DNA from 3 places in the uncultured Halovibrio sp. genome. Region 3 is predicted to be linked to each of the others. Evidence: predicted binding sites of a transcription regulator. Region 3 holds the regulator's gene; each other region holds the start of a gene.
The links. The regulator sigma-54, encoded in region 3, starts transcription at its own class of promoters, with help from an activator protein. The targets are predictions, from matches to a motif close to TGGCACNNNNNTTGCTNT.
Positions count from the first base shown of each region.

Region 1: a site for sigma-54 is predicted at 2,916-2,933, ahead of QZ501_RS12365 (PEP-CTERM sorting domain-containing protein). Genes of this name have one in related genera too.
Region 2: a site for sigma-54 is predicted at 7,909-7,926, ahead of glnA (type I glutamate--ammonia ligase). Genes of this name have one in related genera too.

Region 1 is NZ_CAJXMA010000075.1:1,251-12,569, reverse strand. It holds gene QZ501_RS12385 (FAD-dependent monooxygenase) at 1-1,098, shown strand, start outside; gene QZ501_RS12380 (histidine triad nucleotide-binding protein) at 1,117-1,470, shown strand; gene phoU (phosphate signaling complex protein PhoU) at 1,489-2,244, opposite strand; gene QZ501_RS12370 (acyl-CoA thioesterase) at 2,402-2,809, shown strand; gene QZ501_RS12365 (PEP-CTERM sorting domain-containing protein) at 2,985-3,653, shown strand; gene cobG (precorrin-3B synthase) at 3,747-5,096, shown strand; gene cobM (precorrin-4 C(11)-methyltransferase) at 5,072-5,827, opposite strand; gene cbiE (precorrin-6y C5,15-methyltransferase (decarboxylating) subunit CbiE) at 5,824-7,116, opposite strand; gene QZ501_RS12345 (cobalt-precorrin-6A reductase) at 7,139-7,933, shown strand; gene cobJ (precorrin-3B C(17)-methyltransferase) at 8,034-8,780, opposite strand; gene QZ501_RS12335 (precorrin-2 C(20)-methyltransferase) at 8,777-9,538, opposite strand; gene QZ501_RS12330 (precorrin-8X methylmutase) at 9,544-10,176, opposite strand; gene QZ501_RS12325 (ABC transporter permease) at 10,393-11,166, opposite strand; gene QZ501_RS12320 (ABC transporter ATP-binding protein) at 11,163-11,319, opposite strand, start outside.
Region 2 is NZ_CAJXMA010000004.1:69,788-82,613, reverse strand. It holds gene QZ501_RS02255 (DUF6701 domain-containing protein) at 1-3,011, shown strand, start outside; gene glnG (nitrogen regulation protein NR(I)) at 3,021-4,454, opposite strand; gene glnL (nitrogen regulation protein NR(II)) at 4,451-5,521, opposite strand; gene QZ501_RS02240 (DUF4124 domain-containing protein) at 5,731-6,279, opposite strand; gene glnA (type I glutamate--ammonia ligase) at 6,405-7,811, opposite strand; gene typA (translational GTPase TypA) at 8,230-10,041, shown strand; gene pip (prolyl aminopeptidase) at 10,079-11,047, shown strand; gene QZ501_RS02220 (TorF family putative porin) at 11,106-11,819, opposite strand; gene dtd (D-aminoacyl-tRNA deacylase) at 12,081-12,539, shown strand; gene QZ501_RS02210 (porin) at 12,609-12,826, shown strand, end outside.
Region 3 is NZ_CAJXMA010000111.1:105-6,906, forward strand. It holds gene lptC (LPS export ABC transporter periplasmic protein LptC) at 12-617, shown strand; gene lptA (lipopolysaccharide transport periplasmic protein LptA) at 641-1,183, shown strand; gene lptB (LPS export ABC transporter ATP-binding protein) at 1,193-1,918, shown strand; gene QZ501_RS14270 (RNA polymerase factor sigma-54) at 2,071-3,636, shown strand; gene raiA (ribosome-associated translation inhibitor RaiA) at 3,703-4,011, shown strand; gene ptsN (PTS IIA-like nitrogen regulatory protein PtsN) at 4,027-4,506, shown strand; gene rapZ (RNase adapter RapZ) at 4,540-5,412, shown strand; gene QZ501_RS14290 (HPr family phosphocarrier protein) at 5,429-5,698, shown strand; gene yjgA (ribosome biogenesis factor YjgA) at 5,695-6,219, shown strand; gene QZ501_RS14300 (helix-hairpin-helix domain-containing protein) at 6,479-6,772, shown strand; partial or broken gene QZ501_RS14305 (carbon-nitrogen hydrolase family protein) at 6,769-6,802, opposite strand, start outside.

The sequences.
Region 1 (11,319 bases), on a different contig from region 3:
TGGCTGCGCGGGCTGGGCGTATGGCCCGCCATGGAGGAAATGCGCATGGCGCCCTTCCAGCGGCTGGCGGTCTGGGAGGCCGCCTCGGGACCGCTCGCCAGCATGCCCGGCGGCCGGCTGCTGGCCCAGCAGGCACGCACCGAGTTCAACGCCGCCCGGCTCGGACGCGACCATCTGGGCCATATCGTCGAGAACCGCGTAACCCGCTGGGCCCTTTGGGAACGGATGGGCCAGCAGACCGGCATTACCCGGTTCTGCCCGGCATCACTCCAGGCGCTGGAGCAGACAGAAGACGGCGTCACGCTCACACTGGAAGGCGGTGAGACGCTGCGTGTGGCTCTGGTCGTGGGTGCGGACGGGGCCAGTTCCGTAACACGGCGCCTGGCCGGCATCGGGACCAGCCGCACGCATTACCGCCAGCAGGCCATGGTCATCAACATCCGCCATGCACCGCCGGCCCAGACCATCACCTGGCAGATGTTCACCCCCCAGGGACCCAAAGCCTACCTGCCGTTGCCCGAAGCGGATGGCAGCGCCTGGGGCTCACTGGTCTGGTACGACCAGCCGGAAACCCTGGATGAACTGATGGCCATGGAGGAAGACCGACTCCTGGCCGCCATACGCAGAACCTTTCCACTGGAGCTGCCGGACCCCGAGGCCGCTCCGGCGCGGGGCCGTTTTCCCATCGCACGCGAACATGCCCACCAATACGCCCACGGGCGTGTTGTGCTGGTCGGGGACGCCGCCCACACCATCAACCCACTGGCCGGGCAGGGCGTCAATCTCGGCTTCCAGGACGCAGCCGCGCTGGCGCGCAGCCTGGGCACGGCGGGCGCTCAGAGTGACCCCGGGAAGGCGCGAGTGCTGGCCGCCTACGAGGCGGAGCGCCGCCCCCGCAACCGCCTGATGATGGACGCCATGGACCTGTTCTACCATCTGTTCAGCAACACCACCCCGCCACTGCATCTGGCGCGCACCCTGGGCCTGGGGCTGGCGGGCCGGGTGCCATTCGCGCGCGAACGGGTCACCCGCTATGCCATGGGGATTGACGAGCAGCTGCCCGCGCCCATTGAATCACTGCTGAAACGACTGGCCTGACAACCAAGCGAGGAACCCATGTCCGAAACCATCTTCAGCCGCATCATCAACCGTGAAATCCCCGCCGATATCGTGCACGAGGACGACCAGTGCCTGGCCTTCCGGGACATCAACCCGCAGGCGCCGGTACACATCCTGATCATCCCGAAAAAGGCCATCCCAACGGTCAACGACATCACCGAAGAGGATGAGAAGACGGTGGGGCACCTCTATACCGTCGCCGCCCGGATTGCCAAGGAGGAAGGCATCGACGGGGACGGTTTCCGTACGGTCATGAACTGCAACGAACACGGCGGCCAGTCCGTGTACCACATCCACCTGCACCTGATCGGTGGCAAGGCACTGGGCTGGCCCCCCTTCCCCAACGGCTGAGGCACATGGCGCGGGTGGTCAGCCCGCGCTTCCCGAATCGTTGCCGTCAGCGTCAAGTTCCCGTTCCGTCTCGGAAAGCGGCCGATGGCGCACGTCCATACCGCGGACCAGGTAGATCACCTGCTCGGCCAGGTTGTCCGCGTGGTCACCGACCCGCTCCAGAGCCCGCAGCGTCCACATCTGGTTAAGACAGAGCCCGATACCACGCGGATCCTCCATCATGTGCGTGACCAGCGCGCGTGCGGAACTCTTGTATTCCTCGTCCACGGACTCATCCTCGCGCATCACGTTCAGGGCGCTCTCGGTATCAAAGCGCGCGAAGGCATCCAGGGCATTCCGCACCATGGCCCGGACATGGCCGCTGATATTGCGCACCTCCACGAAACGGCGCTGGCTCATGCTGTCATCCATCTCATCTGACATCTCCAGCGCCAGGCGTGCGATCTTCTTGGCCTCGTCGCCAATGCGCTCAAGGTCCGCCACCATCTTGACCACGGACATGACCAGGCGCAGGTCACTGGCGGCCGGCTGGCGCAGCGCGATCACCTGTATGGCCTCCTCATCAAGGCGGCGCTCCATGTCGTCCACCTCGCGATCACGGTCACGCACGGCCTGCGCTTTATCCGCATCATTGCTGACGAGCGCCTCAACCGCCTCGCCAATCTGTTTCTCGACCAGTCCGCCCATTTCAAGCAGCTGGTTCTTGAGTTCACTCAGCTCATCATTGAACCGCTGGGAAATGTGGCGGGAATAGTTCTCTCGATCACTTACCATTATTGTGCCTCTGACAATGTGTCACCCACGGGAAGGATAAGACAGATGTGTGACAGTTCCATGACATCAGGCCACGCCTCAAGCCACATCGCAAATGCCGCTGATGGGGCTATACTGGCCCGCAACGCATCCTGACTGAAGCATCGGACAGACACCCATGAAAACACAACCCGACAAACCCCAACCCCGTGGTGAACTGACGCTGCAGCTGGTCACCATGGCCTCCGACACCAACAATAACGGCGATATCTACGCCGGCTGGCTGGTCAACAAGATGGATCTGGCCAGCGCCACCGCAGCCGGCCGACTGGCGCGCGGCCGGACCGCAACCGTCGCCATGGAAGGCATGGAGTTCCTGTCGCCCGTGCGACTTGGCGCCGAGGTGGCCTTCTACACCCACCTGGAGGACATTGGCCGGAGCTCCATGAAGATACGGGTGGAGGTATGGACCCGTGACCAGACCGAGCAGCATGCGCGCAAGGTAACCGAGGCGCAGTTCGTGAGCGTGGCCATCGATGAGCATGGCCGGATCCGCGAAGTGCCCGAGCCGGCCCAGAAGCTCTAGCCGGGAGCCCGGCTGGCCCTATCTGTCAGATTTTTTTACACATTGGCCGTCTCGTAGATGGCTGGCGCATGACCATCTGTATGATTGCGCAGATGAAAGAGCCTCTGTGCACGCTTCATGCATTCCTCTCTCTGTCCGATCTGCCATCCCGGCAGGGATTCAGGGAGTCAGAGTCATGCAAAAGCCCACATCCATACCCCATTCATCACGTGCCCTTGTCATGGGTTTTCTGCTGCTGCCTGCAGCCGCCATGGCGGCACCCTACACCTTCGACAGCGGCACCGGTCTCAATGATGCTCACAGCTGCAGCAGTGGCGGTGCCTACATCATCAGCACAGGCAACGTAACCGCCAACAACGCCGATGCCACAAACTGTTTTGGCGCCTACGGGGGCAACCCCAGCCAGCTGCTGCCGAACAGCGCACCACTGACCTGGAACGGCGACAGCTGGGATTTCATCGCCAAGAAGGAGGAAGGCACTTCCGGTGCCCTCAGCGCGGACATTGGCCAGAACCAGGGGAACTGGTCCTACTCCGGCGATTTCAGTAACTGGGCCAGCTTCTTTGTGGTCACCAAGGCCTCGAATAATCCCGGCTGGGCAGCCTATTACTTCGATGATACCCAGAGGTTCAGCACACTCAGCGGCACCTTCTTCATCCCCTGGGCGAACGAGGGCGGCAATAATGGCCCCGACCCCAGCGCTCTTGTGGAAGGCGGATCCGCCCTGTCCAACCTGAGCCTGTACGCCCGCCGGGTAGCCGAGGTTCCCGAGCCGGCCACGCTTGGCCTGATGGGTCTGGGGCTTCTGGGCCTGGGTCTGGGCCGACGCCAGCGCGCCCGGTAACCCGGGGGACGACCGCCGCAACTGCGGCGGTCTTTCTTTTCACCGCCTTTCGGGCCTATCCTGAGCCTTCGTACACAACCCAACACCTTGATCATGCCCATTCCGGATCACTACCGCCGTGGCGCCTGCCCTTCCGCCGGCAACCCGATGGCCAGCGGCGACGGGCTCCTGTCGAGGATCCGGCTGATCGATGGCCGCCTGACACCATCAGGTCTCAGGCGGGTGGCGGCGCTGGCGGATGAGCACGGATCCGGCCTGATCGAGATCACCGGCAGGGGCAACCTGCAGCTTCGGGGCCTCGCCGAGGAGGCCGAGGCCGAGCTGACAGCAACACTGGTGGATGCTGGCCTGGCGGTTGAACCAGCGGCGTCCGAAGCGGTCCGCAACATCCAGTGCAGTGCCGCTGCGGACCTGGATCCACAGGCCCTGATCGACCCTGCCCCTCAAGCCCGTGCTCTCGATCAGAGGCTCATCAGCGATGACCGTTTCCGGGCGTTGCCGCCCAAGTTCCGCTTCGTTTTCAACGGCGGAGGGCTGACCCATCTGGCTGATGCGGACGGGGATATCCGAGCGGATGCGGTTTCAACGCCGGAAGGCACCCGGTACCGCATCGGCCTGGCCGGAACCTCCGCCACGGCTCAAAGCCTGGGCAACTGTAAGCCATCGCAGGTGGTGGATGTCCTGGTCGAGCTGGCCCTGATCTTCCTCGAAGAGCGCCAGCGACTGATCACGCCGGCAAGGCGGATGCGGCAGCTCATTGATGCCTCCGGCAGTTCGCCCTTCGCGGGGCTGCGTGATCTCAGCCGGCCCGGTGGCGTTACGGCGGACCATCCACCGGCTCCGGAACCCGGCCGGACCAGGGCCGGCACGGTTCTGGGTGTCGCCCTCGGGTGCCTGGGCACCAACAGCGCCCGGCTGATCGCGGAACAGCTGGAAGCGCACAACAGCACACTGAGGATCACGCCCCAGCGATGCCTGATCATGCCCCATGGCCCGGTCACCAACCCCGGGCTTGCGGAAGCGCCGGAACTGATCCACACCCCGGGCGATCCCCGACTCTCGGCCATTGCCTGCCCCGGAATGCCGGGCTGTGCCTCGGGCAGCACCGCAACACGCCGGGATGCCCTGGACTGGGCTGAACAGGTGCCGGAACTCTTCGACGGGCGTAGTCTGGTCCACGTTTCCGGATGCCCCAAGGGCTGCGCCCATCCCGGCAGGGCCCCTGTGGTGCTGGTCGCCCGGGAGGGGCGCTACGACCTGGTGCTCGACGACCGGACCCTGCCCGAGGAGGAAGGCCACCGGATCGCAAGCGGCCTGCTGCCGGAGGAGGTCCCGGATACGCTGCGCGCCCTGGTCAGTACAGCAGCACTGAACAGCCCCGGTGACGAACCCCTGGTCCAGTCCCTGGTACGCGTGGCTCAGGCATCCCGGAACAGGCGATGATGGGCCGGGTCGTAGAGGGCACTGTTGCAGAAATCCGTCTCCCCGAGCGCCGGACCCACAAGGATGAGCGCTGAACGCTTCTCCGGGATGCGCTCAAGATCCTCCGCCAGCCGCCCGAGCGGCGCCCGCAGCACCTGCTCATCCGGCCGGCTGGCGCGGAAGACCACCGCCGCCGGGCAGGCGGCGCCGTAAAAGGGGGTCAGCCGTTCCACCACCGAATCCAGCGTGTGCAGCGAGAGGTGAATCGCGAGGGTCGTGCCGGTGGCCGCGTACGCCTCCAGGGTTTCGCCTTCCGGCATGGAGGAGGCGCGCCCCTGGGTCCGTGTGAGCACCAGGCTCTGGGCGACACCGGGCATGGTCAGCTCCTGGCCCAGTACGGCCGCCGCCGCTGAAAAGGCGGGGACGCCGGGGGTCAGCTCGTACGGAATGGCCAGTTCCCGAAGCCGGCGCAGCTGCTCCGCCACCGCCGAGTAGATGGCCAGATCCCCGGAGTGGAGGCGGGCCACGTCCAGACCCTCGTTGTGGGCTTTCTGGATTTCGCCGATGATGTCATCCAGCGCCATGGAGGCTGTGTTGATCAGCCATGCGTCCTCCGGCGCATGGGCAAGCACTTCCTCCGGGATGATCGAACCCGCGTAGAGGCAGACCGGGCAGGCGGCGATGCGGTCCCTTGCCCGCAGCGTGATCAGATCCGGGGCGCCCGGGCCGGCCCCGATGAAGTGTACCGTCATGCTCTTCCTTCCCCTGCCTGTGATGGTTTGGTGATGGACCAGATCGTGATCGGCCGGTCCGACTGCCAGCCATTGAACCGCCCCAGCGGCTCCGTGCGGTCCACCGAGAGGCGTGTCAGTTGCCCGCCGAACCGCTCCCGGGCCGCCATCAGCGCGGCTTCGCCTTCAAGGGTTACCGCCGTCGCCACACAGCGGCCCCCAGCTGCCAAAGCGGACCAGGCGGCATCAATCACGCCCTCCCCACTGGCACCGCCCCCGATGAAGACTGCGTCCGGTTGCGCCAGCGCGGGCATCGCCCCAAGGAGATCTCCCTCCCGGGTCTCCAGGTGGCCCACGCCATGCAGGCGCGCATTCTCCCGAACGTTTGCCAGCCGCTCCGGGCGCCGTTCAACCGCGGTCGCCCTGTTGGCCGGGTCCGCCAGGAGCCATTCCACGGCCACCGCGCCGGAACCGGCGCCCAGATCCCAGAGATGCTCCCCGCCCTGGGGCGCCAGTTGCGCCATGACCACCGCCCGGATCTCCGGCTGCGAGATCTGGCCGTCCTGCAGGAAGGCCTCATTGGCCCGCCCCGGCACCCTGGAGACCGGCGTTGCCCCTTCGGCGAGCCGGCATTCGATAGCCAGGGTATTCAGGCGGGCAGGCGCCTGCGCCAGACCTTGCTGCGCCGTGGTCTCAAGTATCCGTTCCTCCGGCCCACCCAAGGCCTCGAGTACTGTCACCCGGCTGACGCCGTAACCACTGTCCGTGAGCAGCCGACAGACCACCGCCGGGCTCTGTTCATCACTGCTGAGCACCAGCAGCCGCCGATCGGGCGCAAGCGCCACCCGCAACCGGTCCGGATCCCGCGCCACCAGCGAGTGACAGTGAACCGACTGCAGCGGCCACCCCAGGCGCGCGGCCGCCAGCGAAAAGGCGGAAGGGCCGGGGTGGCAGTCCATCATCTCCGGAGGAAAGGTGCGCGCGAGCGTCGCCCCCACTCCGTACCAGAACGGGTCACCACTGGCGAGCACACAGACCGGCCGCCCCTGCCACTGGCGTATCCGTTCAATGCCCTCACTGAACGGCGACGGCCAGGCTTCCCGCTGCTGGCCTGAAATGGCCGGCAGGTGATCCAGATGGCGCTGGCCCCCGATCACGAATTCCGCCCCGGTTACCGCCGCCCGGGCCGCCTCACCCAGCGCGTCCCAGCCAGCCTCGGACAGCCCCACAACGCTCAGCCAGCGTTGCGTTCCCGGCTCGCCACAAGACGTGTTCTCCGCGCTCGCTGTATAATCCCGTTTTTCATCCATTTCCCGACTCCGGCAACCAACCATGGCCTTTCGCATCCTGATCCTCGGCGGCACCCGCGACGCCATGACACTGGCGGAACAGCTCCTGGAAAAACCCGAGCTGGAACCCACCTACTCACTAGCGGGCCGTACCCGCCGCCCCCTGCCACCGGCACTGCCAACCCGCCGGGGCGGCTTCGGCGGTATTGAAGGCCTGAAGCAGTGGCTCATGGAGCACGACATTGCCGCCGTGGTGGACGCCACCCACCCGTTCGCCGCCGAGATGTCCCACAACGCCGCCATTGCCTGCCAGGAGCTCGACCTGCCTCTGGGCCGGCTCGAACGCGAACCCTGGGCGCCCCAGTCCGGCGACGACTGGTACCCGGTACCCGACCTCCACGAAGCGGCCCGCAAAGCCACCGGACTGACCGCGGCGGGTGACACCCTCTGGCTCACCACCGGCCGCACCAGCCTCCCGGCCTTTGAGGGCATCCCCGACCGCCACCTGCTCGTGCGCTGCGTCGATCCTCCGGACCCCGAGCCCGCGTTTCCGGACTGGACCCTGATTGAAGACCGCGGCCCCTACCACCTCGAGGACGAACGCCGCCTCATCAGCGACCACAACGTCGCCGCCCTCATCACCAAGAACTCCGGCGGCCAGGCCGCCCACCCCAAACTCGACGCCGCCCGCGAGGCCGGCATCCCGGTCATCATCATCGACCGCCCCTCCCTGCCTCCGGCCACCCACTCCTTCCAGTCCCCGGAAGAAGTCACACAATGGCTGGAACAGGCGCTAAAGGTTATCGAGGCGTATCAGACGGGGTCCGGGGAGCTCTGAACGGGAAGCTCTGGAGCCATGGATGGCGTAAGAGCAGCGTACACGGACGTATTTACAGCGATTCCCGTTCAGAGCTCCCCGGAGCCCGTCCTTCGAGGCGCTAAACATAATCCCGGGGACTGTAAACAAACCAACGATCCCCATGACGCACATACCGCCCCCGGGAATTCCCAACCAGAACCACCGTCCGCATATCCACCTCGGTCGGATCCGCCTCCGCCAGCGTCGTCATCCGAACCCACTCATCCGGCCGCCCGACCGCCGCCGCGAACACCACCGGCGTCTCCCCCCGCTGCTCCGCCCTCAGGAGCGACAGCGCCTCGCCCAGCTGCCAGGGCCGGCTCGAGGAGCGCGGATTGTAGAACGCCATGGCAAAATCCGCCCGAGCCGCCAGCTGCAGCCGGTTCGCGATCACCGACCAGGGCTTGAGATTGTCCGAAAGCGAGATGGCACAGAAGTCATGCCCCAAAGGCGCTCCCACCCGGGCAGCCGCCGCCTGCAGCGCCGACACTCCCGGATGCACCTCAAACTCAACGTCCGCCCACTCCGGTCGTGCCTGATGATCCAGCACCTCGCAAAGAGCCGCCGCCATGGCAAAAATGCCCGGGTCGCCCCCGGACACCACCGCCACACTGCGCCCTTCCGCAGCCAGGTCCAGCGCCCCGGCAGCCCGCTCCAGCTCCACCCGGTTGTCCGAGGGATGGCACTGGTGGCGTTCCGAGGCCAGCCGGTCCAGGTAGGGCCCGTAGCCCACCAGGTCCGTCGCCTGCTCGATCAGCTCCCGGGTCTCCGGCGTCACCCACTCAGGGCCGGCCGGGCCCACGCCGATCACGTCCAGCCGTTTCATACCCGCACCCCGGGGCCGGGAATCAGTACCATGGAGAAGTACGGCGCCTTGCCGTCCGGCGCCTCCACCAGCGGCATGACCCGCTCCTCCGGCATGCTTGCCTTCTCCACGTACCAGGCCCGCTCCTGGAGGCCCAGGTCCGTCACGATGCGTCGGAGCAGTGGCAGGTTGGTGCCCACCTTCATGATCACCGTGGCCCGTTCCGGATCAATACTGGCCCGCAGGGCCTTCTCGTCCATGGTGCCCGGGATCACCCGCAGCTGGTCGTCGCGCATCATCAACGGATGCGGCAACAGGGCGCCGCCGGCCATCATGGCCCCGACTCCCGGCACCACCGTGCTCTCAAACCGGTCCTTGAGACGCAGGTAGATGTGCATGAAAGAGCCGTAAAAGAAGGCATCGCCTTCATTGAGCACCGCAACAGAACGGCCGGCTTTCAGGTGCTGGGCAACAGCCTCGGCGGATTCCTCGAAGAAATCCTCGATCTGCTGGCGGTATTCCGGGCTGCCATGGGGAATCTCGTTGGTCACCGGGTAGACCAGGGGCAGTTCCTCGTGCTCATCGGTGATATGGGCCTCGCAGGAGGTCCGCGCCCGCCCGGGGCCGCTGCGTTTGCAGAAGTAGGCCACCACCGGGCATTCGGACAGGAGCCGTGCAGCCTTGAGGGTGATCAGTTCCGGATCGCCGGGGCCCGTGCTGATGCCGTAGAGATGGCCGTAACCGGCCGCGTCCTGTGGGATTGTGAGTGCATCATTCATGATGGTCATTCCGTTTCGCTGGCCAGGGCGTTCACGGCGGCGGCGGCCATGGCGCTGCCGCCGCGGCGTCCGTGGACGGTAAGGAAGGGGAGATCCGGGGTCGCCGCGAGGGCTTCCTTGCTTTCGGCGGCGCCGATGAACCCCACGGGAAAGCCGAGTATGGCGGCCGGGCGCGGAGCGCCGTTGGCCAGCCGGTTGAGCAGGTGGAACAGGACGGTCGGGGCGTTGCCGATGGCCACCACGCTGCCCTCGAGGTGCTCATCCCAGAAGTCCACGGCGGCGGCGCTGCGGGTGTTGCCGATGGCAGCGGCGTGCTCGGGCACGCGTTCGTCCCGCAGGGTGCAGATGACGGCGTTGTTCGCGGGCAGGCGTTTACGGGTGACGCCGTGGGCGACCATTTCGCTGTCGCAGAGGATGGGGGCGCCGGCCTGCAGGGCGGCTTTCGCGGAAGCGGCAACGTCAGGGGACCAGCCCATGGCGTCGACAAGGTCGGTCATGCCGCAGGCGTGGATGAGGCGGACGGCGGTTTTTTCCAGGTCCGCGGGCACGGCAGCGAGGTCCGCTTCGTTGCGGATGGTGGCGAAGGAGGCGCGGTAGATGGCGGCGCCGTCCTTTTCGTAGTCATGGAGTTCGTCCATGGTCATTCCCTTCATCAATGTTCAGTACAGAAAACGTTGTCACCAGCTTTCAACTTATTTGCCGGTCAGGCATCGGGGAGTGTTCTCCGGGAATCGCTGTAAATACATCCCTGTACGCTGCTCTTCCGCCATCCCTGGCTCCAGAGCTTCCCGGAGAACACTCCCCGATACCTTCCGTTTAACCGCATAGTTATCGCCACGCCCATTGATCCCACCTCACGGCTTTATCCTTACCCCTCGTGCGACGAGCCACCAGGCGAGTATTCCAGTGGACACAGTCACCACCGGCAGTACCAGCAACATCCATCCACCGCCGGTGGTTCCCTCATCAAGCAGGCTGTACCGGAAGCCGTCCACGATGTAGACCATGGGGTTGGCCAGGGAGGCGGTATCCCAGGGGGCCGGGAGGCGGTCGATGGGGTAGAAGACACCACCGAGGTAAATCAGCGGGGTCAGCAGGAAGGTGGCGATGACGGAGGTGTCGTCGAAGCTGCGGGCGAAGATGCCGTTGATCAGGCCGGCGAAGGAGAACAGGAGCGCGCTCAGGACCGCGACCAGCAGGGCGGCGCCGGGGTGGGCCAGTTGCAGGCTGGTCATGGGCAGTGCGATCAGCAGCACCAGGGCGCCGGCCATAAGGCCGCGCAGCACGGCGGCGGTGGCGAAGCCGGCGACGATGAGCCAGGCGGGCATGGGAGCGACCAGCATTTCCTCGATGTGGCGCTGCAGCCGGGCGCCGAAGAAGGAGAGCGTGGTGTTGTTGTAGGCGTTGGTGACCACGGCGAAGAGCACCAGGCCGGGCATGAGGTAGTCGGCGTAGCTGGCGCCGCCGACTTGACCGAGGTCGCGGCCGACGAACTGCCCGAAGATGACCATGAAGAGGGTGGCTGTGACCACGGAGGGCAGCAGGTTCTGGATCCAGGAGCGCAGGAAGCGCCGCACCTGTTTGATCACCAGGCCCTGGTAGGCGTTCCAGAGGATGGTGGCGTTCATGGCTGGTCCTCCCCTTTGGGCTCGCCGCCTTCGAGAAGACGCAGGAAGCGGGCTTCGAGGCCCTGGTCGCCGGTGCCGCTGCCGGCGTCGGCGCCGAAGAGGCGTTCGGGAATGTCGTTGGCGATCAGGCGGCCTTCCTTGAGCACGGCGACG
Region 2 (12,826 bases), on a different contig from region 3:
GAGGAGGTGGAGCTACCACATGCTTTTTATGTCCTGATATGGAAGGGGGTGCCGGTGCCGACGGCAAGATCCGGATAACTACGAACGGTGACCCGCTCAAAGCTTCCGCTGACATTGCCTACTGGTTTGATGGGGACTGGGAGGGGGCGGCCTCCGTTCCGGATCAGAGCGGGAACGGTAATACGGGCACCTCAAACGGAGCATCTTTCGTCAGCGCGGGGGAAGACGGCGCGATTCCCAATTCCCCGGGCACCTGTGGTTTTGCATCCATACCAGCCGACGGCAACATAACTGCCCAATCAGACGTCGCTAATAACAGTGACTCATTCAGCATGGGCTTCTGGGTGCGGATGGAGGAGGGGCAACAGACCAGCGACACGCCCAGTATTGTCGCAGTAGGCGATGTAACCGACTTCTATGCCGAAAGGGCTGAAGTGCTGGCGGATTTTCGCGGGGGAAGTCGGGATCTCGTCTTTGTCGTTCATACACGTCAGGGGCAGGGCCAGGGACAGGGCAGTATCCGGCAGCGCGAGTTGCGATGGACTCCGGATGCAGGCACTGAAACAGATCCTTTCTCAGGGAACTGGGTGCATGTTGCCGTAAGCCATGATCTTGAAACCAATGAGCTGGTTATGTATGTGAATGGCAATGAAGAGGTCATCAGGGAGGATTACGAAAGAGGACGTTCCGTTGTTGAAGCCGACTCTGCAATCCAGATTGGCGGTTTTTCCGATGGAACCGCCCCCGCGGCGTTTGATTTTGATGAGTTCCGCTATTCCGCCAGTGCGATCAGCAGTTCGCAGGCGGTGCGTCTGGCCAATGAAAGCAGAGCCTGCAACACAGGTCTGGCAGGTTTCGAGATCAATGCTTCATCCGTTGCCAGTGTGTGTGAACCATTGCCAATCCAGATCACCGCCATCAACAGCTCGGGGGCACAGGTTGCTGATTATACCGGGGCTGTCGATCTTTCAACCTCGTCCGGCAATGGCAACTGGTCGATTGCGGATGGGGAGGGCGGTCTGACTCCTTCCCCTGACAATGACAATAATGGTGCTGCACAGTACCAGTTTGTTGATGCGGATGAAGGTCAGGTGACGCTGGCTCTGGCGAACGAGTTGGCGGACCGGCTCACCGTCAGCGTTGTTGATAGTGGGGCCCAGGTAGGCACGACCTCGGATCCTATCCAGTTCCGGGAAAACATATTCCAGATCCAGTCTACGGATCCTCTCGGAACGGATTTTGTTGCTGGTCGTGATCATCAAGTTGAGATCGCCGCTTATGGACGTGGACAGGATCAGCAGTGCGGGCCGATTACTGCTTATGATGGTGCCGTGGCTCTGAAAGCATGGCTGGATCGTGCAGATCAGGATCCAGGTGGAGAGGCCCCCTCTCTGGATGGCAGTGGTGGCCTGCCAGACTCGGAGCCAGGATCCGGAAATGTTGATGTGGTGTTCAATGAGGGTATTGCGGAACTGCCATGGCAGGCCACGGATGTAGCTCAGTATTCATTGAATGTCCTGGATGACAGTTCCGGTATTGTTCAGGATGAAGAAGGGAACCCCTTGCCGGTGAGCGGGCAGGGGCCGGAATGGACTGTTCGCCCATTCGCGTTTCATGTCTCCGTCCCCGACAATCCAGGCGCTTCATCCCCCACCGGCGATGCATTTCAGGCTGCGGGGCGTCCGTTCGACGTCAGTGTGCGGGCGGTACAGTGGCAGGCAGCTGATGATGGCAATGATGATGGGGAGCCGGATGGTCATGAGACGCCGGATCCAACGAATCGGGCGGATCTTTCGGATAACGCGTCAACTGCTTCCTTTGGCGGCAGTAAACCCGTCGCGGAGTTGTCCTCTACCCTGGTTGCCGGACCGCCCAACCCAGCGGATCCGGGCTTGGCCGGTATGCCGGAGGTCGACGCGTTCACTGATGGGCAGGGCTCTGTTACGACCCAGTTTGATGAAGCGGGCAGTATTGCTGTGCAGGCATTACTGGATGGTGGCTATCTTGGTCGGTCGGTAATGGTTCGGGGCCGGTCGGGCTTCGTGGGTAGGTTCCACCCGGAAATGTTTGCTGTCGAGCCGTCAGACGGGGCTTTTGAGCCGACCTGCAATAACTTTGCGTACACTGGGCAGCCGCATGGCTATGATCCGGCTCAGGCACCGGAACTGACCATCACACCGAAAGCCTATCGGGCATCAGGGACCGCGCCTCAGGTCACCAATTATCGTGAAACATGGCAGTTGCTGGAGGCCGGGGATGTCTCGCGAATCTTCCCTGAAGAGGATGCTGACAATGGTCTCGACGTGTCGGTTGATCAAGCGCCTGAGGGAGACCTGACCCCTCTGGAAGATGGGAATATGCTCTATCAGTTCGTCGGTGATGAATTCATCTACATCCGGACTGAGGGCGCACGGATCGAGCCGTTCACGAGCAATCTCACTCTGGAGGTTGATGGTGTTGATGACGGTGATGCGCAGCTGATGGAGAGTCAGAACCCTGTCACTCTGGATCCCGCCGGTGTGGAGATCCGTTATGGCCGTATCAGTCTGGGCAGTGTTTACGGCCCGGAGAACGTGGACCTCATTATGCCGCTCAGGGCTGAGTATTGGGATGGTGAGCGCTTCAGGCTGAACACCGCTGACGAGAGTGACGTTCCTCCTGCGGAAAGCGGGGAAGGGTGTTTCCAGTACAGTCCCTGGAATGAGGAAGATGGAGGAGATATTCAGATCGCTTCGCAGGATGTGGCGGATAATGTTAGGTCAGGAGACTCTACAGCGGAGACGTACGGTCTTTCCGGTGGCCAACCCAAATCTGGTAATGAGATTCTTCTGCGCTCAGGGCGTGATCCGGTCGACCCTGACGACCGCCAGAGTGAGGTTGAGCTGCTCAATGTGCCTGACTGGCTGAAACCTTTCGACAGCGACGGCAATCTCCAGAACCCGAGCGCCACTGCTACCTTCGGCGTTTATCGGGGTCACGATCGCATCATCTACTGGCGGGAGGTCCAGTAGGAGCGGGGGTCAGTCTTCCTGTGGCGCCTCTTCGGCGTGCTCATCCATACCAAGTTCCTTGATCTTCCGCGTCAGCGTATTCCGCCCCCAGCCCAGAAGGTTCGCCGCATCCCGCCGCCGGCCGCCGGTGTGTTTGAGGGCGGTTTCGATCATCACGCGTTCGAATTCCGGTAACGCGGTATCCAGGATCGGGTGTTTCCCCTGTTTCAGTGCTCGGTCCGCCCAGTCGCGCAGCTGCTCCTGCCAGCTGCCGGCGTTGCTGCTTCCTTCCTCCTGCTCCAGCAGTTCCCGGGGCAGGTCGTTCACGTGGATCTCGCGGCCGGAGGCCATCACGGTCAGCCAGCGGCACACGTTCTCGAGCTGGCGCACGTTGCCGGGCCAAGGCAGGGTGCTGAGGTAGGTCTCGGTCTCTTCCTTGAGGATCTTGGGCTCGACATTCAGTTCATGTGCGGCCTGTTTGAGGAAGTGGCGCATCAGCAGCGGGATGTCCTCCCGCCGCTCGCTGAGCGTTGGCAGGTGAACGCGGATGACGTTGAGCCGGTGGAAAAGGTCCTCGCGGAAGCTGCCTTCGCGTACCCGTTCCTCCAGGTTCTGGTGGGTGGCGGCGATGATGCGCACGTCCGCTCGAACAGGTGTGGCGCCGCCGACGCGGTAGAATTCGCCGTCGGCCAGAACGCGGAGCAGGCGGGTCTGGGTGTCCGCCGGCATGTCACCGATCTCGTCCAGAAACAGGGTGCCACCGTTGGACTGCTCAAAGCGGCCCTGGCGGGCAGCGTTGGCGCCGGTGAAGGCGCCTTTCTCGTGGCCGAACAGCTCGGATTCGATCAGGTCCCGTGGAATGGCGGCCATATTCAGGGCCACGAAGGGGCCGCCTGAGCGCGGACTGTGGTTGTGCAGGGCGCGTGCGACCAGTTCCTTGCCTGTGCCGCTTTCCCCGTTGATCAGTACTGTGATGTTGGAGTGCGAAAGGCGCCCTATGGCCCGGAAAACTTCCTGCATGGCGGGGGCCTCACCGATGATCTCGGCATTCTCGCCGGCGTGTTCCGCCTCCCGCTCACGGGCGCTTGAGCGCTGCTCCCGGCCATGATCAATGGCGCGCTGGATGAGGGAGAGGGCCTCGTCCACGTCAAAGGGTTTGGGCAGGTATTCAAAAGCGCCAGTCTGATAGGAAGAGACCGCGCTGTCCAGATCCGAGTGGGCCGTCATGATGATGACCGGCACCATGGGGAAGCGTTCACTGATGGAGCGCAGCAGGGTGATGCCATCGATGCCGGGCATTCGGATATCGCTGATCACAGCATCCGGCTGGTCCTGCTCAAGCCGTTCCAGTATGCCTTCGCCGCTTTCAAAGCTGACCGTTTCAAGGTCGGCGCGGCTCAGTGCGCGCTCCAGCACCCAGCGGATGCTGCGGTCGTCGTCGATGATCCAGACAGTGGCGCTCATTCGGAGGCCTCCAGGGGAAGAAAGATGATGAATCGGGTGCAGCCGGGCTGGCTCTCACATTCCACCAGGCCCTGGTGCTGCCCCACGATGCTCTGGGTAATGGCCAGCCCGAGCCCGGTGCCATCGGGGCGGCCGCTGATCATGGGGTAGAAAATGTTCGGTTGAAGCTCGCGTGGAATGCCGGGCCCGTTGTCGATGATGTCCACCCGGCAGACCAGCCGGTGGCGCGTATGGCCGATGGTGAACTGGCGCAGGGCGCGGGTACGCATGGTGATCGTGGGCTCTGCATCCTCCGGCGGGTGCTTGGTAAGCACTTCCAGGGCATTGCGCGCAATGTTGAGGATGGCCTGGATCAGCTGCTCGCGGTCGCCCATGAACTCGGGGATACTGGGATCGTAGTCCCGCACAAGGCTGACCTGGCTGCCGCCTTCGGCTTCCAGCAGGGTACGCACATGTTCAACCACATCATGGATGTTGGTGGGGGCTGTCTCGATGGCCCGGTTCGGGCCCAGCATCCGATCCACCAGGGTGCGCAGCCGGTCCGCCTCCTCCATGATCACCCGCGTGAAGTCGCGCAGTTCCGCGTTCTCCAGCTCACGTTCCAGCAGCTGGGCCGCCCCACGGATACCGCCCAGAGGGTTCTTGATCTCGTGGGCCATGCCCCGCACCAGGGTACGCGTGGTCTCCTGCTGGGTGAGGAGTTCCTCTTCCCGCGAGATGCGCTGGAGACGGTCCCGTTGCTGGATTTCCATCAGCAGCAGGGGGTCGTCCCCGGGGAACGGTGAGATGGAATAGTCCACGCAGATCAGCTGGCCACTGGGCAGCAGCAGTTCCGCTTCGCGCTTGGTGAAGGTATGGCCGGTGGCGGCAGTCTCGGTGAGCGTCTGCAGGGCCGCGTCCGGCTCCACGAAGATACTGGTCACCGGCAGGCCGCGGATGCGGTCGCCACTGGTCTGGAGCAGCATCTCGGCAGCTGGGTTCAGGTAGCGCGTGCGTTTGTCGTGATCGAGCACCAGAACCGCTGTCGCCAGATTGTCCAGGATGCGCTGGTGCATGGGTTCGGTCATAGGTCCCCTCCTGGGAACAGGCTCTGCAAGAATCAAACCAGCTTCTGGGTCGGTGTAAAAGCGCTGCTGGGCCGAATCAGTGCACGGTTGGAATCGCGTTCTGCCCCATGCTAATGCAGAAGGTTTTCGTGCGCACCAATACAGTGCATTGAAGCGGTCGCAGTCTGGACGCGGGCGGTGTCGCCAGGGGGGTCCCGGCGAGCCGGTCTTCAGTTCAGTTGCGAGGGGCGGTGCAGGGTGAATCGGGTGACATCGGAGGAGCTGATTGTCTCGCCGTTGGCGTTGACCACATGGATCACGATCTCGTGGGTACCCCGGTTCATGTTCTCCAGCGTGAAGCTGGTGCTGCGGCTCTGGCGGGTTCTCTCGCCATCCAGTTCGAGGGCAAAGCGGTGACCGGAACGCAGCGAGGGCTGGGACTGGATGCGTACCACGACCAGCCCATCGCCGCGCCAGAAAGCGCTGTCGTGTTCCGGCTGGGTGATCTCGATGGACTCGTAGCCCTGCTTGTCGTTGTTTCCGCCGTCGCCCTCGCGTTCGCTGTTGCGGCGTTCGCGCGCTGCGCCATCGGGCAGGCTGACCTCCGGCAAGGGCTCCAGTTCCATGGCTTCGCTGTCATCGCCGGCCGGCTCGTCCGAATAGGTTACGTTGCCGTTCTCGTCCACGTGCCGGTAGATCTCACCGGCCACGGTGCTGCTGCACAAGGGCAGGAGAAAGGCCAGGACCAGCGCTGTGAGGGCAATTGTTGATCGGAACACGGAGCCTCCGGATTCGGGACGGACGGATATCCTTTCCCGATTATTCAAGCACCGCGTTGCCAATGCAACAAAAAACCCGGCGCGGGTTGCCCCGGGCCGGGTTCTGACAGGTACTGGAGCCGTGTTTACACGGAGTAGTACATGTCGAATTCCACCGGATGGGTGGTCATGTTGTAGCGGGTTACATCCTCACGCTTGAGGTCGATGTAGCCCTGGATCATGTCTTCGGTGAAGACGCCGCCCTGGGTCAGGAACTCGTGGTCCGCTTCGAGAGCGTCCAGCGCTTCCTGGAAGGTCTCCGACACGGTCGGGATTTCCAGTGCCTCTTCCTTGGGCAGATCGTAGAGATCCTTGTCCATGGCTTCGCCGGGGTGGATCTTGTTCTGGATGCCGTCCAGGCCCGCCATGACCAGCGCGGAGAACGCCAGGTAAGGGTTGGCGGACGGGTCCGGGAAGCGCACCTCGATCCGGCGTGCCTTGGGGTTGTTGGTGTACGGGATCCGGATGGACGCGGAGCGGTTGCGCGCGGAGTAGGCGAGCATCACCGGCGCTTCGAAGCCTGGAACCAGGCGCTTGTAGGAGTTGGTGGACGCGTTGGTGAACGCGTTGATGGCCCTGGCATGCTTGATGATGCCGCCGATGTAGTAGAGGGCATTTTCGCTCAGGCCGGCGTAGCTGTCGCCGGAGAACATGTTCTTGCCGTCCTTGCTCAGCGACATGTTGACGTGCATGCCGGAGCCGTTGTCGCCGACCACCGGCTTGGGCATGAAGGTGGCGGTCTTGCCGAAGGCATGGGCCACGTTGTGCACGCAGTACTTGAGAATCTGCACCTCGTCCGCCTTGCGGGTCAGCGTATTCGGGCCAACGCCGATCTCGCACTGACCGGCGGTGCCGACTTCGTGGTGGTGCACCTCAATCTCAAGGTTCATGGATTCCATGGCGGCACACATGGCGCCACGCAGGTCGTGCAGGGAATCCACAGGGGGTACCGGGAAGTAGCCGCCCTTCACCTTGGGCCGGTGGCCGGTGTTGTTGCGCTCGAAGTCCTCACCGGAGACCCAGGCGGCTTCCTCGGAGTGGATTTCGTACATGGCGGAGTCCATGTCCACTTTCCACTTGGCGGAATCGAACACGAAGAACTCGGGCTCAGGGCCGAACAGGGCCGCATCCGCGATGCCCAGGGATTTCATGTAATCCTCGGTGCGCCGCGCCACGGAGCGCGGATCACGCTCATAGCCCTGCATGGTTGCCGGCTCAACGATGTCACAGGTGATGTTGAGGGTGGGCTCTTCCGCGAAAGGATCCAGGGTGACTGCGTCATCATCGGGCATCAGGATCATGTCGGACTCGTTGATGCCCTTCCAGCCATTGATGGAGGACCCATCGAAGGTGGCGCCGTCCGTGAAGAAGTCGTCATCGGCCCCGCTGGCAGGCATGGTGACATGCATTTCCTTGCCGCGGCTGTCGGTGAATCGCAGGTCGATCCACTTGATGTCGTGTTCCTGGATCAGCTTCAGTGTGTTCTTGGACATGTCAGAACTCCATCTGTGGTTCATTTGAGTAGAGCAGAGTGCTCGTGGCTCCGGCCCTGTGCACCGTGGTGGGGCCTTTCGCGTGCCTGACCACCCTTAAGCAAAAGGCTTGCCAATTACCGGATTTGCTCTTTTCTGGCCGCATAACAGGGCATTGGCGTCATCCTGGTGCGCTGACGTCGCTGCACGACGCACTATTACGGTGCACAAACGCGTGAGGCCGGTCCAATCTGGTGCGTTTTTGGACTGCAGCAGAGGCCCGTCGGAAAATGCCCCTGTTACTCGTTGCAGAAATGACCTCATGGAATAACTCGGTCTGTTCGTGTACAATCCGCGCCCTTGGTTCGGGGAAAGCCCGGATCGACCCTCATTTTCACCGCCCTTCATTCGAAATACCAGTGATTCAGAGGCCCTTTTCGTGATTGAGAATCTTCGCAACATCGCCATCATTGCACACGTTGACCATGGCAAGACCACGCTGGTCGACCAGCTGCTGCAGCAATCCGGGACCCTGGATCGCAAGTCATCGGACACTGACCGTATCATGGACTCCGATGATCAGGAGAAGGAGCGGGGCATCACCATCCTCTCCAAGAATACTGCGATCAACTGGGGCGAATACCGGATCAACATCGTCGACACGCCCGGCCACGCCGATTTCGGTGGCGAGGTGGAGCGGGTCATGTCCATGGTCGACTCGGTCCTGCTGCTGGTCGACGCCGTTGACGGCCCCATGCCCCAGACCCGCTTCGTGACCCAGAAGGCGTTCGCCAAGGGGCTTAACCCCATTGTTGTGGTGAACAAGGTGGACCGGGAAGGCGCCCGCCCGGACTGGGTGATCAACGAAGTCTTCGACCTGTTCGATGCACTGGGCGCCAACGAGGACCAGCTGGACTTCCCGATTGTCTACGCCTCCGCCCTCAACGGCATTGCCGGTGAGGATCCGGATGCCCTGGAAGACGACATGGATTCGCTGTTCAAGATGATCGTCAACCAGGTTCCGGCACCGAGCGTGGATCCGGACGCATCCCTGCAGATGCAGGTCTCCTCGCTGGACTACGACCCCTACGTGGGCGTGCTGGGCGTGGGCCGCATCAAGGGCGGCCAGATGAAGCCCGGCCAGCAGGTGGCCGTGATTAACCGCGAGGGGGAGCAGCGCAATGCCAAGCTGCTGGAAGTGAAAGGCTTCCTCGGCCTTAACCGCGTGAACGTGGATGAAGCCAACGCGGGCGATATTGTCTGTATCTCCGGCATCAGCAACCTTCGCATCTCGGATACGATCTGCAGCCGCGAAGCCCCCGAGGCGATGCCGGCGCTGACCGTGGACGAGCCGACCGTAAGCATGACGTTCCAGGTGAACGATTCGCCCTTCGCTGGCCAGGACGGCAAATACGTCACCAGCCGCCAGATCAAGGAGCGCCTTGAGCAGGAGCTGCTGCACAACGTGGCGCTGCGGGTCGAGCAGGGCGACGCAGCGGAAAAGTTCACGGTCTCAGGCCGTGGTGAGCTGCACCTGGCTGTTCTGATCGAGAACATGCGCCGTGAAGGCTTTGAGCTGGGCGTCTCACGCCCCGAAGTGGTGCAGCGTGAGAACAACGGCGCCAAGGAAGAGCCCTACGAGCAGGTCGTGGTCGACATCGAAGAGCAGCACCAGGGCTCGGTCATGGAAGAGATGGGCAACCGCCGCGCCGAGATGCAGAACATGGTGCCGGACGGCCGTGGGCGCGTGCGGATTGATTTCATCATGCCGGCGCGCGGGCTGATCGGTTTCCGCTCCCAGTTCCTGACCCTGACCCAGGGCTCGGGTATCCTGACCCACGTGTTTGACCACTGGGGTCCGGTCAAGGGTGGTATGGCCGAACACCGCCATAACGGTGCCATCGTTTCCATGGTCAAGGGCACTACCACAGCCTACTCTCTGTTTACGCTGCAGGACCGTGGCCGCCTGATGGTGGGCCCGGGCGCCGAGGTGTACGAGGGTATGGTTATCGGTATTCACGCGCGGGAGAATGACCTGACGGTGAATCCGACCAAGGGCAAGCAGCTCACCAACGTGCGTGCCGCTGGTACGGACGAGAACCTGGTGCTGACCCCGCCGATCGAGATGACCCTCGAGAACGCGCTTGAGTTCATCGATGACGATGAACTGGTGGAGGTTACGCCCAATAACCTGCGGGTCCGCAAGAAGCTGCTGACTGAAACGGATCGCAAGCGCGCCGGCAAGAAATAAGGTGGCTGAGCCTGCCCCGGGCGCCTAGACTTGGGGCATGCTGACCCTTTACCCGGAAATCGCCCCCTACGCCACCCATCGCCTGGACGTGGGGGATGGCCACAGTCTCTACCTGGAGGAGTCCGGGCATCCCGACGGGATCCCGGTGCTCGTGGTTCACGGCGGTCCGGGTGCGGGCAGTGATGGCACTGCCCGCCGTTTCTTTGATGCGGAGCGCTACCGCATCATCCTCTTCGATCAGCGCGGTTCCGGCCGCTCCACCCCGTTTGCTTCCGTAGAGCACAATACCACCGCCCATCTGCTTGAGGACATGGAGCGCATCCGCGCGTTCTTCGGCATTGAGCAGTGGCTTCTGTTTGGCGGTTCATGGGGGTCCACGCTCAGTCTGTTGTACGCCCAATCCCACCCGGAGCGGGTTCTGGGGCTGATCCTTCGGGGTATCTTTCTCTGCCGCGAGCGCGATATCAGCTGGTTCCTGCAGGACGGGGCCAGCCGGATCTTTCCGGATTACTGGGAGGATTTCATCGCCCTTATCCCGGAGAGTGAGCGGGATGACCTGATCCGTGCCTACCACCGGCTGCTGCACAGCGACAACGAGCTGGAGCGCCTGCAGGCCGCCCGCACCTGGGCGATCTGGGAGGGGCGCTGTGCCACCCTGCACCCGAACCCGGCAGCGGTGGAGCGTTTCGGGCACGCGCATCTGGCGCTCTCCCTCGCCCGTATCGAGTGTCACTACTTCCTCAACGGCGGTTTCATCGAGGAAAACCGGATCCTGGACAACCTGGATGCCATCCGCGATAAACCGGCCCGTATGGTTCACGGTCGCTACGACATGGTCTGCCCGCTGGAGAACGCTGTCACGCTGCACGATGCCTGGCCGGAAGCGGATCTTTCCATTATCCGTGACGCCGGACATGCGGCCTCGGAGCCCGCCATCGTCGATGCACTGATCCGGGCAACCGAAGCGATGAGTGATCGCTTCGGGCCGGATTTCGGCTTCCTATAGGGGGGGGCTAATCGTCAGACCGGCTCGCCATGGGATGGAACGAGCCGGTTGGGTTGGGTTAAAAGCTGAAGGACTTGCTGTAGACAGCTTGGATCAGCGTACTGCGGCGAGTGTCGTCGTCATTGTCTACATCAACAATTGTGCTGGCGGTGAAGGAGAGTTCATCGTTGAACTGGAACGAGAGGTCCAGGTGCGTCATGTCTTCTCCGAATCCGCCGTAACTGTTGCCCTGAGCTGCATCGTCAAAGCTGTGATGTCCAACGGTGGCACTGAATGCGTCGTAGCCGTAGCCGGCGGTGATATAGCTGTAACCCGGCAGGCCAGCCACTGTATCCACGTAGCCAAGGCTTGCGCCATAGGCTTCGACATTCAGATAGACTTCGGAGAAGTCACCGACGAGGTCCGGGGAGGTGGATTTGTCCTGGCTGGGGTAGATGTAGTTGATGGCACCAACATCCACCGATACGTCATCGGTAATGTCTGTGGCATAACCCGCATACAGATCGTATTCCTGACCCAGATTCGAGTCGCCGCTGGCGGCCCATACACCGGTATAGAGCCCGACGCCGCTGTCGAAATCGAGGCTGCCGGAAACGTGCGCGTTACCGCCGGTACTGAGGTCGACGCCGCGGAACAGATACATGTTGGAAATGCCGACGCTGGCGCTCAGGCTGGGATCGAACGCGGCGGCGGGTGACGCGGCGAACATTGCGCCAGCGCCCATGAATCCGGCAGCGATGCAGCTGAAAAGACGGGTACGTTGAGTCTGCATGATAATAGCCTCCGTTGGCTGTTTTGATTAATTCCGTTGCAGTGCAACTTGTCCCTACCACAGCAGCCGCTGTGCCTTTTTTTATAAAGTCCCTTAAAATCAGTCTCTAAAGAGGGTTAGGGGCGGTTGTCAGGAGGGTGGAGGCGCTTTGTGGGCTGGCCTTGGGGGCTGTTTTGGTGCAGGTGCACTCTGGTATGCGTCATTGCAGGGCGCTTTCTGGCACCATGAGTGGCTGCTGTTATCTGGACAGGAGGAGGTTGTTTGAAAGGGCTTATACAGCGTGTCAGCAGCGCCAGCGTCAGTATCGACGGAGAGGTCGTGGGAGAGGTCGGTTATGGTCTGCTCCTGTTTCTTGGGGTTCAGAAAACGGATGGGGCGGCCGAGCAGAAACGGATGCTGGAGCGCGTGCTTGAGTACCGTGTGTTTCCTGATGAACAGGGGCGTATGAACCGGAGCCTACGCGATTGCGGCGGTGACCTGCTGGTGGTGCCCCAGTTCACTCTGGCGGCGGATACCAGCAAGGGCAGCCGGCCCTCCTTTTCGTCCGCGGCCCGGCCCGAGCGCGGCGAACACTGGTTCAATGCGTTTGTGGAGGCAGCCCGCCAGGAGGTGGACGTGGCACCGCCCGGGATCGGGCATCTGGCCACCGGCCGTTTTGGTGCGGACATGCAGGTACAGCTGGTCAATGACGGGCCGGTAACGTTTCTGTTGAGCGTGTAGCGTTGAGGTTTCTTTAGCCGGTGGGGCCTCAGTGGTATTCTGCCGGCTCTGATAACACTAGGGGGTTCCATGAAGCGGAAAGGAATTGTTCTGGCACTGGCCGCGCTGGCGGCTGGTGGCGTACAGGCCCAGGATTCGGGCCGCAGCGGCGACAGTGAACTGACACTGGCGGAGGTGGACGCACTGACGCACCGGCTGGACATGATGCCGGAGATCTACGGCCAGCTTGGGCTGGTGATGGAGCACCGCGATACGGACGATACACCGGTAAGTCGCAGCCGGGGGAC
Region 3 (6,802 bases):
TACCGTGCGCCATGAAACTGCCCGACTGGATGCTGCTGGCCTGGCTGAGGGACCGCTCCATTGCCCTCTGGGGCATTGTCGGCGTCGTGCTCCTGGGCCTCGCCCTGCTGGTGCTCCAGGAGGATGACCCGATCCGCGACACCACGGCCACCGACCTGCGCGGCCCACAGAAGCCGGATGGCTTCGTGGTCAACGCCACCTTCCGCGCCTTCGACAGTGAAGGCCGCCTCAAGTCACGCATCCGCACCCGCCGGGCTGAACAGTTCCAGGATGAGAACCGGGTCACCATGGAGCGCCCCCGTGCCATGCTCATGGCCCGCAACGGCGGCGCTCCCTGGTTCGTGCGTTCACGTACCGGGCTTTACCGGCCAGATGTGGCCAAACTCATGCTTGAGAAGGATGTCCGGGCCCGCCACAGCAGCACCGAGCGCGGGGATGTGCTGATCCTCAGCGAACGGATGACGCTGGATAACAACGAACGGATTGTGCAGACTGATGCGCCGGTGACCCTGATCGACCGCAGCAGCGTGACCCATGCCGTCGGCATGACGGGGTGGATCGACGAACGCGCGGTCAGGCTCGAGAATGATGTCCGCAGCCGGTACTTCAACCGCTGACGCACAGGAGGCACAGCCTGCTCATGACCAACCCGGCACGCACCCGAAACGCCTGGCGGTTTCTGGCAGGGCTGCTTCTGAGCAGCCTGTCACTGCCCCTGTATGCGTTCAATCTGGATTCCGACAAGCCCATCCGGGTTGAATCCGACAATGCCCGCCTGGATGACCAGGAAGGAACCGCCACCTATACCGGCAGTGTCCGGGTTACCCAGGGCGAAGCCCTTCTGACGGCGGACAGAGTGGTTCTCTACAGGGGCGGGGCCCAGAGCCTCAACCGGATGGTAGCCACCGGCGACCCCGCCACCTACGAGCAACCGGAAACCGAACAGGGCCCGGCCGTCTACGCCGAGGGCCGGACCATCATCTACCGGGCCGACGAAGAACGCATCACCTTTGAGAACGAGGCCTTCATCCGGCAGCAGGGCGACACCTTCCGGGGCAACCGGATCGTGTACGACGTGGCCGAAAGGGTGGTCACCGCCTCCAGCTCCGAGGACGACGCGGATGACCGGGTTGAGATGACCATCCAGCCCGGCCGCGACAGCGGCAACGACAACAGCAACTGAGCGGACCCCATGGCGAGACTGGAAGCGCTGAACCTGGCCAAGAGTTACCGCCGCCACCCGGTGGTGATGGACGTTTCCCTCAGCATCCAGAGTGGTCAGATCGCCGGGCTGCTCGGGCCCAATGGCGCCGGCAAGACCACCTGTTTCTACATGATCGTGGGCCTGGTTCCCCATGACCGGGGCCGCATCCGCATCGATGACCGCGACATCACCCACCTGCCCATGCACGGCCGCGCCCGTGCCGGTATCGGCTATCTGCCACAGGAAGCCTCGGTCTTCCGGCGCCTGACCGTGGCGCAGAACCTGATGGCGATCCTGCAGACCCGCAGCGACCTCACAAAGGCCGAACGTGAGGAACGCATGGAGTCACTCCTGCGTGAGTTCCACATCAGCCACATCCGCAACAGCCTGGGCATGAGCCTTTCCGGCGGTGAGCGCCGCCGCGCCGAGATCGCCCGTGCGCTGGCGGTGGAGCCGGCCTTCATCCTGCTGGACGAACCCTTCGCCGGCGTGGACCCGATCTCGGTCAGCGACATCAAGCAGATCGTGCGCCAGGTGCGTGACCGGGGCATCGGTGTCCTGATCACCGACCACAACGTGCGCGAGACGCTCGACATCTGCGAAACCGCCTATATCGTCAGCGAAGGCCACATCATCGCCTCCGGCACCTCCGAGGACATCCTCGCCAACCAGCAGGTCAAGGAAGTCTATCTGGGCGACGAATTCCGTCTGTGACACGGTCCTCCCAAAACCGTTGTCGCCCTGCCCAATTGGCCTGTACACTCAATTCAAAAGACATTAAGCAAAATCCCTGCCGGCCTGCCACAGGGTCGGATTAAGGTTACGTAAATGCGGGACAATCGGTAACGGGAAAGCAGTCGATGGTCATGAAAGCGTCCCTGCAGCTGAAGATGGGCCAGCAGCTCACAATGACGCCCCAGCTTCAGCAGGCAATACGGTTACTCCAGCTCTCCACACTCGACCTGCAGCAGGAGATCCAGCAGCAGCTGGAATCCAATCCCATGCTTGAAACCGCCGAGGAAGCCGAAGCGGAAGCTGAAGCCGGGACTGACGACAGCGAAACCGCTGACACCAGTGAACACAGTGACAGCAGGGAAGATGGCCGCGAATCCGGTGAGTCAGAGGGATCGCAGGAAGACGAATCACGGGAAACCGCCGGCGCCGAGCCCGAGAGCTGGGAGAACGAGAACTGGCAGGACAACAGCGAAATCCCCGACAACCTGCCCGTGGACACCGCCTGGGACGACGTCTACCAGACCGCCCCCGCCTCGCCCGCCAGCTCACGCCCCGAGGATGAAGGCGGCGAATCGGATTTTGAGAGCCGCAACAGCCGTGGCGAGACTCTCCAGGATCACCTGCACTGGCAGCTCAACCTCACCCCCATGTCCGAGCGCGACCGCGCCATTGCCCACGCCCTGGTGGATGGCATCGACGACAGCGGCTATCTGACCCAGAGCCTTGAGGAGATCCATCAGGGGCTGAGCGCGCCGGACGACGAGGATCCACTGGAGATGGACGAGGTTGAAGCGGTCCTGCACCGGCTGCAGCACTTCGACCCGCCCGGGGTGGCCGCACGGGACCTGCGCGAGTGCCTGCTGATCCAGCTCAATCAGCTTCCCACGGACACCCCCTGGCTCAAGCAGGCACGGCTGGTGATCAGCCACTACATCCAGCTGCTCGGCAGCCGTGACTACCGCCAGCTGATGCGCCGCAGCCGGCTCAGCGAGGCGCAGCTCAAGGAGGTCCTGGGGCTGATCCAGAGCCTGCACCCCCGCCCCGGGGATGCCATCGGCGAGGAAGAAACCGAATACGTGGTCCCGGACGTGATCGTCACCCGCCAGGAAGGGCGCTGGAAGATCGAACTGAACCCGGAGATCGCGCCCCGGCTGCAGGTGAACAGCCTCTATGCGTCACTCATCCGCCAGTCCGACAGCAGCAGGGACAACACCTATCTGCGCGACCAGCTCCAGGAGGCCAAGTGGTTCATCAAGAGCCTTCAGAGCCGTAACGAAACCCTGTTGAAAGTCGCCTCCCAGATCGTCGATCATCAGCAGAGGTTCTTTGAAGAGGGCGAGGAAGCGATGAAGCCGCTGATCCTCTCCGAAATCGCCCAGGCGGTGGAAATGCACGAGTCCACCATATCCCGCGTCACCACCCAGAAGTACATGCACACCCCGCGTGGCATTTACGAACTGAAGTATTTCTTTTCCAGCCATGTGAGCACGGACGAAGGCGGCGAGTGCTCGTCCACAGCCATCCGTGCCATGATCCGCAAACTCATCAATGAGGAGGAAAGCCGAAAACCGCTGAGCGACAACCGTATAGCGACTATACTCAGTGATCAGGGCATCAATGTGGCACGCCGCACGGTGGCGAAATACCGCGAGGCGATGCACATTCCACCCTCGAACGAACGCAAACGTCTCGTCTAGAGGGTCTGACGCCTGTATGATGGCCACCTTCCGGTGGCCGGGCCGAACCGGAAACAGGAGCGGACTATGCAACTCAACATTTCAGGTCACCACATCGAGCTGACTGAAGCCCTCAAGGACTATGTCCGGAGCAAGATGGACAAACTTGAGCGACACACCGACCAGATCAGCAACACCCAGGTGACGCTGTCGGTGGTCAAACAGCGACAGACCGCCGAAGCCACGCTCCATGTAACCGGGGGCGAAATCAACGCCAAGGCCCAGCACGACGATATGTACGCGGCGATCGATCAGCTTGTGGACAAGCTTGACCGGCAAATTCTCAAACATAAGGAAAAGCAGGTGGAACGCATGCACGGTGCGGCCACCCGCTGATCCCAAGCGGTATCCATGGTCCATTCATCACTGTCCATTGAATCCATCCTTGCCCCGGAACTGGCCCTCTGCGGTGTTCCGGGGACCAGCAAGAAACGCATCCTCGAGACCATTGCCGAAAGGGTGGCCCTGCACTACCCGGAGCTTGAGGAGAACCAGATCTTCAACAATCTGGTGGCGCGGGAGCGCCTCGGCAGCACCGGCATCGGACAGGGCATCGCCATTCCGCACTGCCGGCTCGAGGACTGCAAGCGCGTGGTGGGCGCGCTGCTGACGCTGGATGAACCCATCAACTTCGATGCCATCGACAGTGAGCCGGTGGATCTGCTGTTCGTGCTCCTGGTGCCGCAGAATGCCACCAGTGAGCACCTTGAGCTGCTCAGCCAGCTGGCGGAGAAGTTCAATGACCGCGGCCTGTGCCGGCGCCTGCGCCAGTGCCAGGACTCGCAGGAACTCTATGACCTGATTGTCGCCAGCGAAAAGGCATCGCCGTAACGCCGACCCATCCAGCCAGCGGGAGATCGGGCTGTGAAACTGACCATCGTGAGCGGCCGCTCGGGCTCCGGCAAGAGCACAGCGCTCCATGTGCTGGAAGACCTCGGCTACTACTGCATCGACAACCTGCCCATCGGACTGCTGCAGCCGCTGACGCGCAAGGCGCTGGAATCGGACGAGCAGCAGAGCGACATCGCCGTCAGCATTGACGCCCGCAATCTCTCCGCGGACATTGCCGATTTCGAGAACCTCTACCGCCAGCTCCAGCACCCGGACCTGAGGGTGGAGGTCATCTATCTGGACGCGGCGGACAGCATGCTGCTGCAGCGCTTCCACGCGACCCGCCGCAAGCACCCCCTGAGCACACCGGGGCGCTCGCTGTCCGAGGCCATTCAGGACGAGAAAGCCCTGCTGGAACCCATCGCGCGGCTTGCGGACCTGCACATCGACACCACCGAACGCTCCATGTACGAGCTGCGCGACATGGTACGCGAGCGGATCGTGGGGCGGGACGAACAGCAGATGGCCCTTCTGATCCAGTCGTTCGGCTACAAGCACGGGGTGCCCATCGACTCGGATTTCGTCTTCGATGTGCGCTGCCTGCCCAATCCCTTCTGGGACGAATCCCTGCGCGGCTATACCGGGCTGGATGCCCCGATCCGTGAATACCTGACCGGCCAGCCTGGCACCACGACCCTGCTCGAGGATATCAAGGGGTTTCTGGACCGCTGGTTGCCGGAATTCCACACGGTGAACCGCTCCTACATGACAATCTCCATCGGCTGCACCGGCGGCCAGCACCGCTCGGTCTACATGGCCGAGGAGCTGGCGGCGCACCTGCGCCAGGCCTTCAGCACCGTCCAGGTCCGGCACACGGAACTGCCCCACGCGCAACCGACGCCCTGAACACAGCGGAAACCCAATGATCCGAGAATCCATCACCATCATCAACAAACTGGGCCTGCATGCCCGCGCCGCCGCCAAACTTGTAAGCTGCGCCGAACAGTTTGAAAGCAGTATCCAGCTGGGGCGTGACGGGCGGGAAGTGGACGGCAAGAGCATCATGTCGGTGATGATGCTGGCAGCCAGCTGTGGCACGGACATTGACCTGATCATCGAGGGCGCGGACGAGACCGACGCCCGGGACGCGCTGGTGGAACTGATCAACAACCGTTTTGACGAGGACGAATGAGCGACGCTGATACCCCAAGGCAACCGCAGGAAGAGCTGCCCAGCAAAAGCCAGGCGAAACGCGAGATGCATGAGCTGCGCGATCTGGCGGCGGCCCTGGCCGCCCTGCCCGAGGAGCGCATCCACCAGCTGCCCGCCTCCAGCGCCCTCATTGAAGGACTCCTGGAAGTCCGGCACCTGCCGGAAGGCGACCCGCGCCGTCGCCAGACCCTCTACCTGGGCCGCCAGATCCTCGAGGAGGACGAGCAGGCCCTGCGCCGGGCCGCGGCCGGACAGACCGCCGGCACCCCGGAGCACACCCGCCGCCTGCACATGGCTGAACGCTGGCGTGAGCGCCTGATCCATGAAGGCAAGCCGGCGCTGACCGAGTTCATGGACCGTTACCCACAGACCGATGTCCAGCACCTGCGCCAGCTGATCCGTAATGCGGCCAGGCAGTCGGACAGCGGGGACCGCAACAGCCCGCGCCGACGTCTCTACCGCTACCTGCGTGAGCGCATTGACGAGGGCGAGCAGCTGTAGGAAATCGCTTACACGGTGTATGGGCGATGTCCTATTTCCCCGGAAACGGATCTGACTAGAATAGGCAGTCGCAGGGACGCAATGCGGTGCAGGAGGCACCTGGTCAAAGGGACGGACAGCGCCCAGGGAGTCGGGCAGGGCCGGTGCAGTTCGGGTGGCAGGGAAGCCGCCCGTCTGGACCACCTCAATCACCCCGCACCGTCATCTCCGGGTCTGTTCTGTTCCCTCCCCAATCGCGAACAGACAGGAGCACATCACGATGAAAGGAATCGTTTCCGCAACCACCCGCCTGCTGGCGCTCACCCTGGTTCTGGCAGTCACGCCGGCCATGGCACAGGATGCCGCGGAAGAGACCGAAACGGTCAACGTCAATACCGCCAGCGCGGAAGTCCTCGCCGAGGCCCTCCATGGTGTTGGCCCGGCCAAGGCGGACGCCATTGTCTCATGGCGCAAGGAGCAGGGTGAATTCACCACCCCCGAGCACCTTGAGGAAGTGGACGGCATCGGCCCGGCCACCGTCAGTGACAACCGGGAGAAGATCCGCCTCGACTAGAGGCGCCGATGCTCCCATACCGGGATGGCG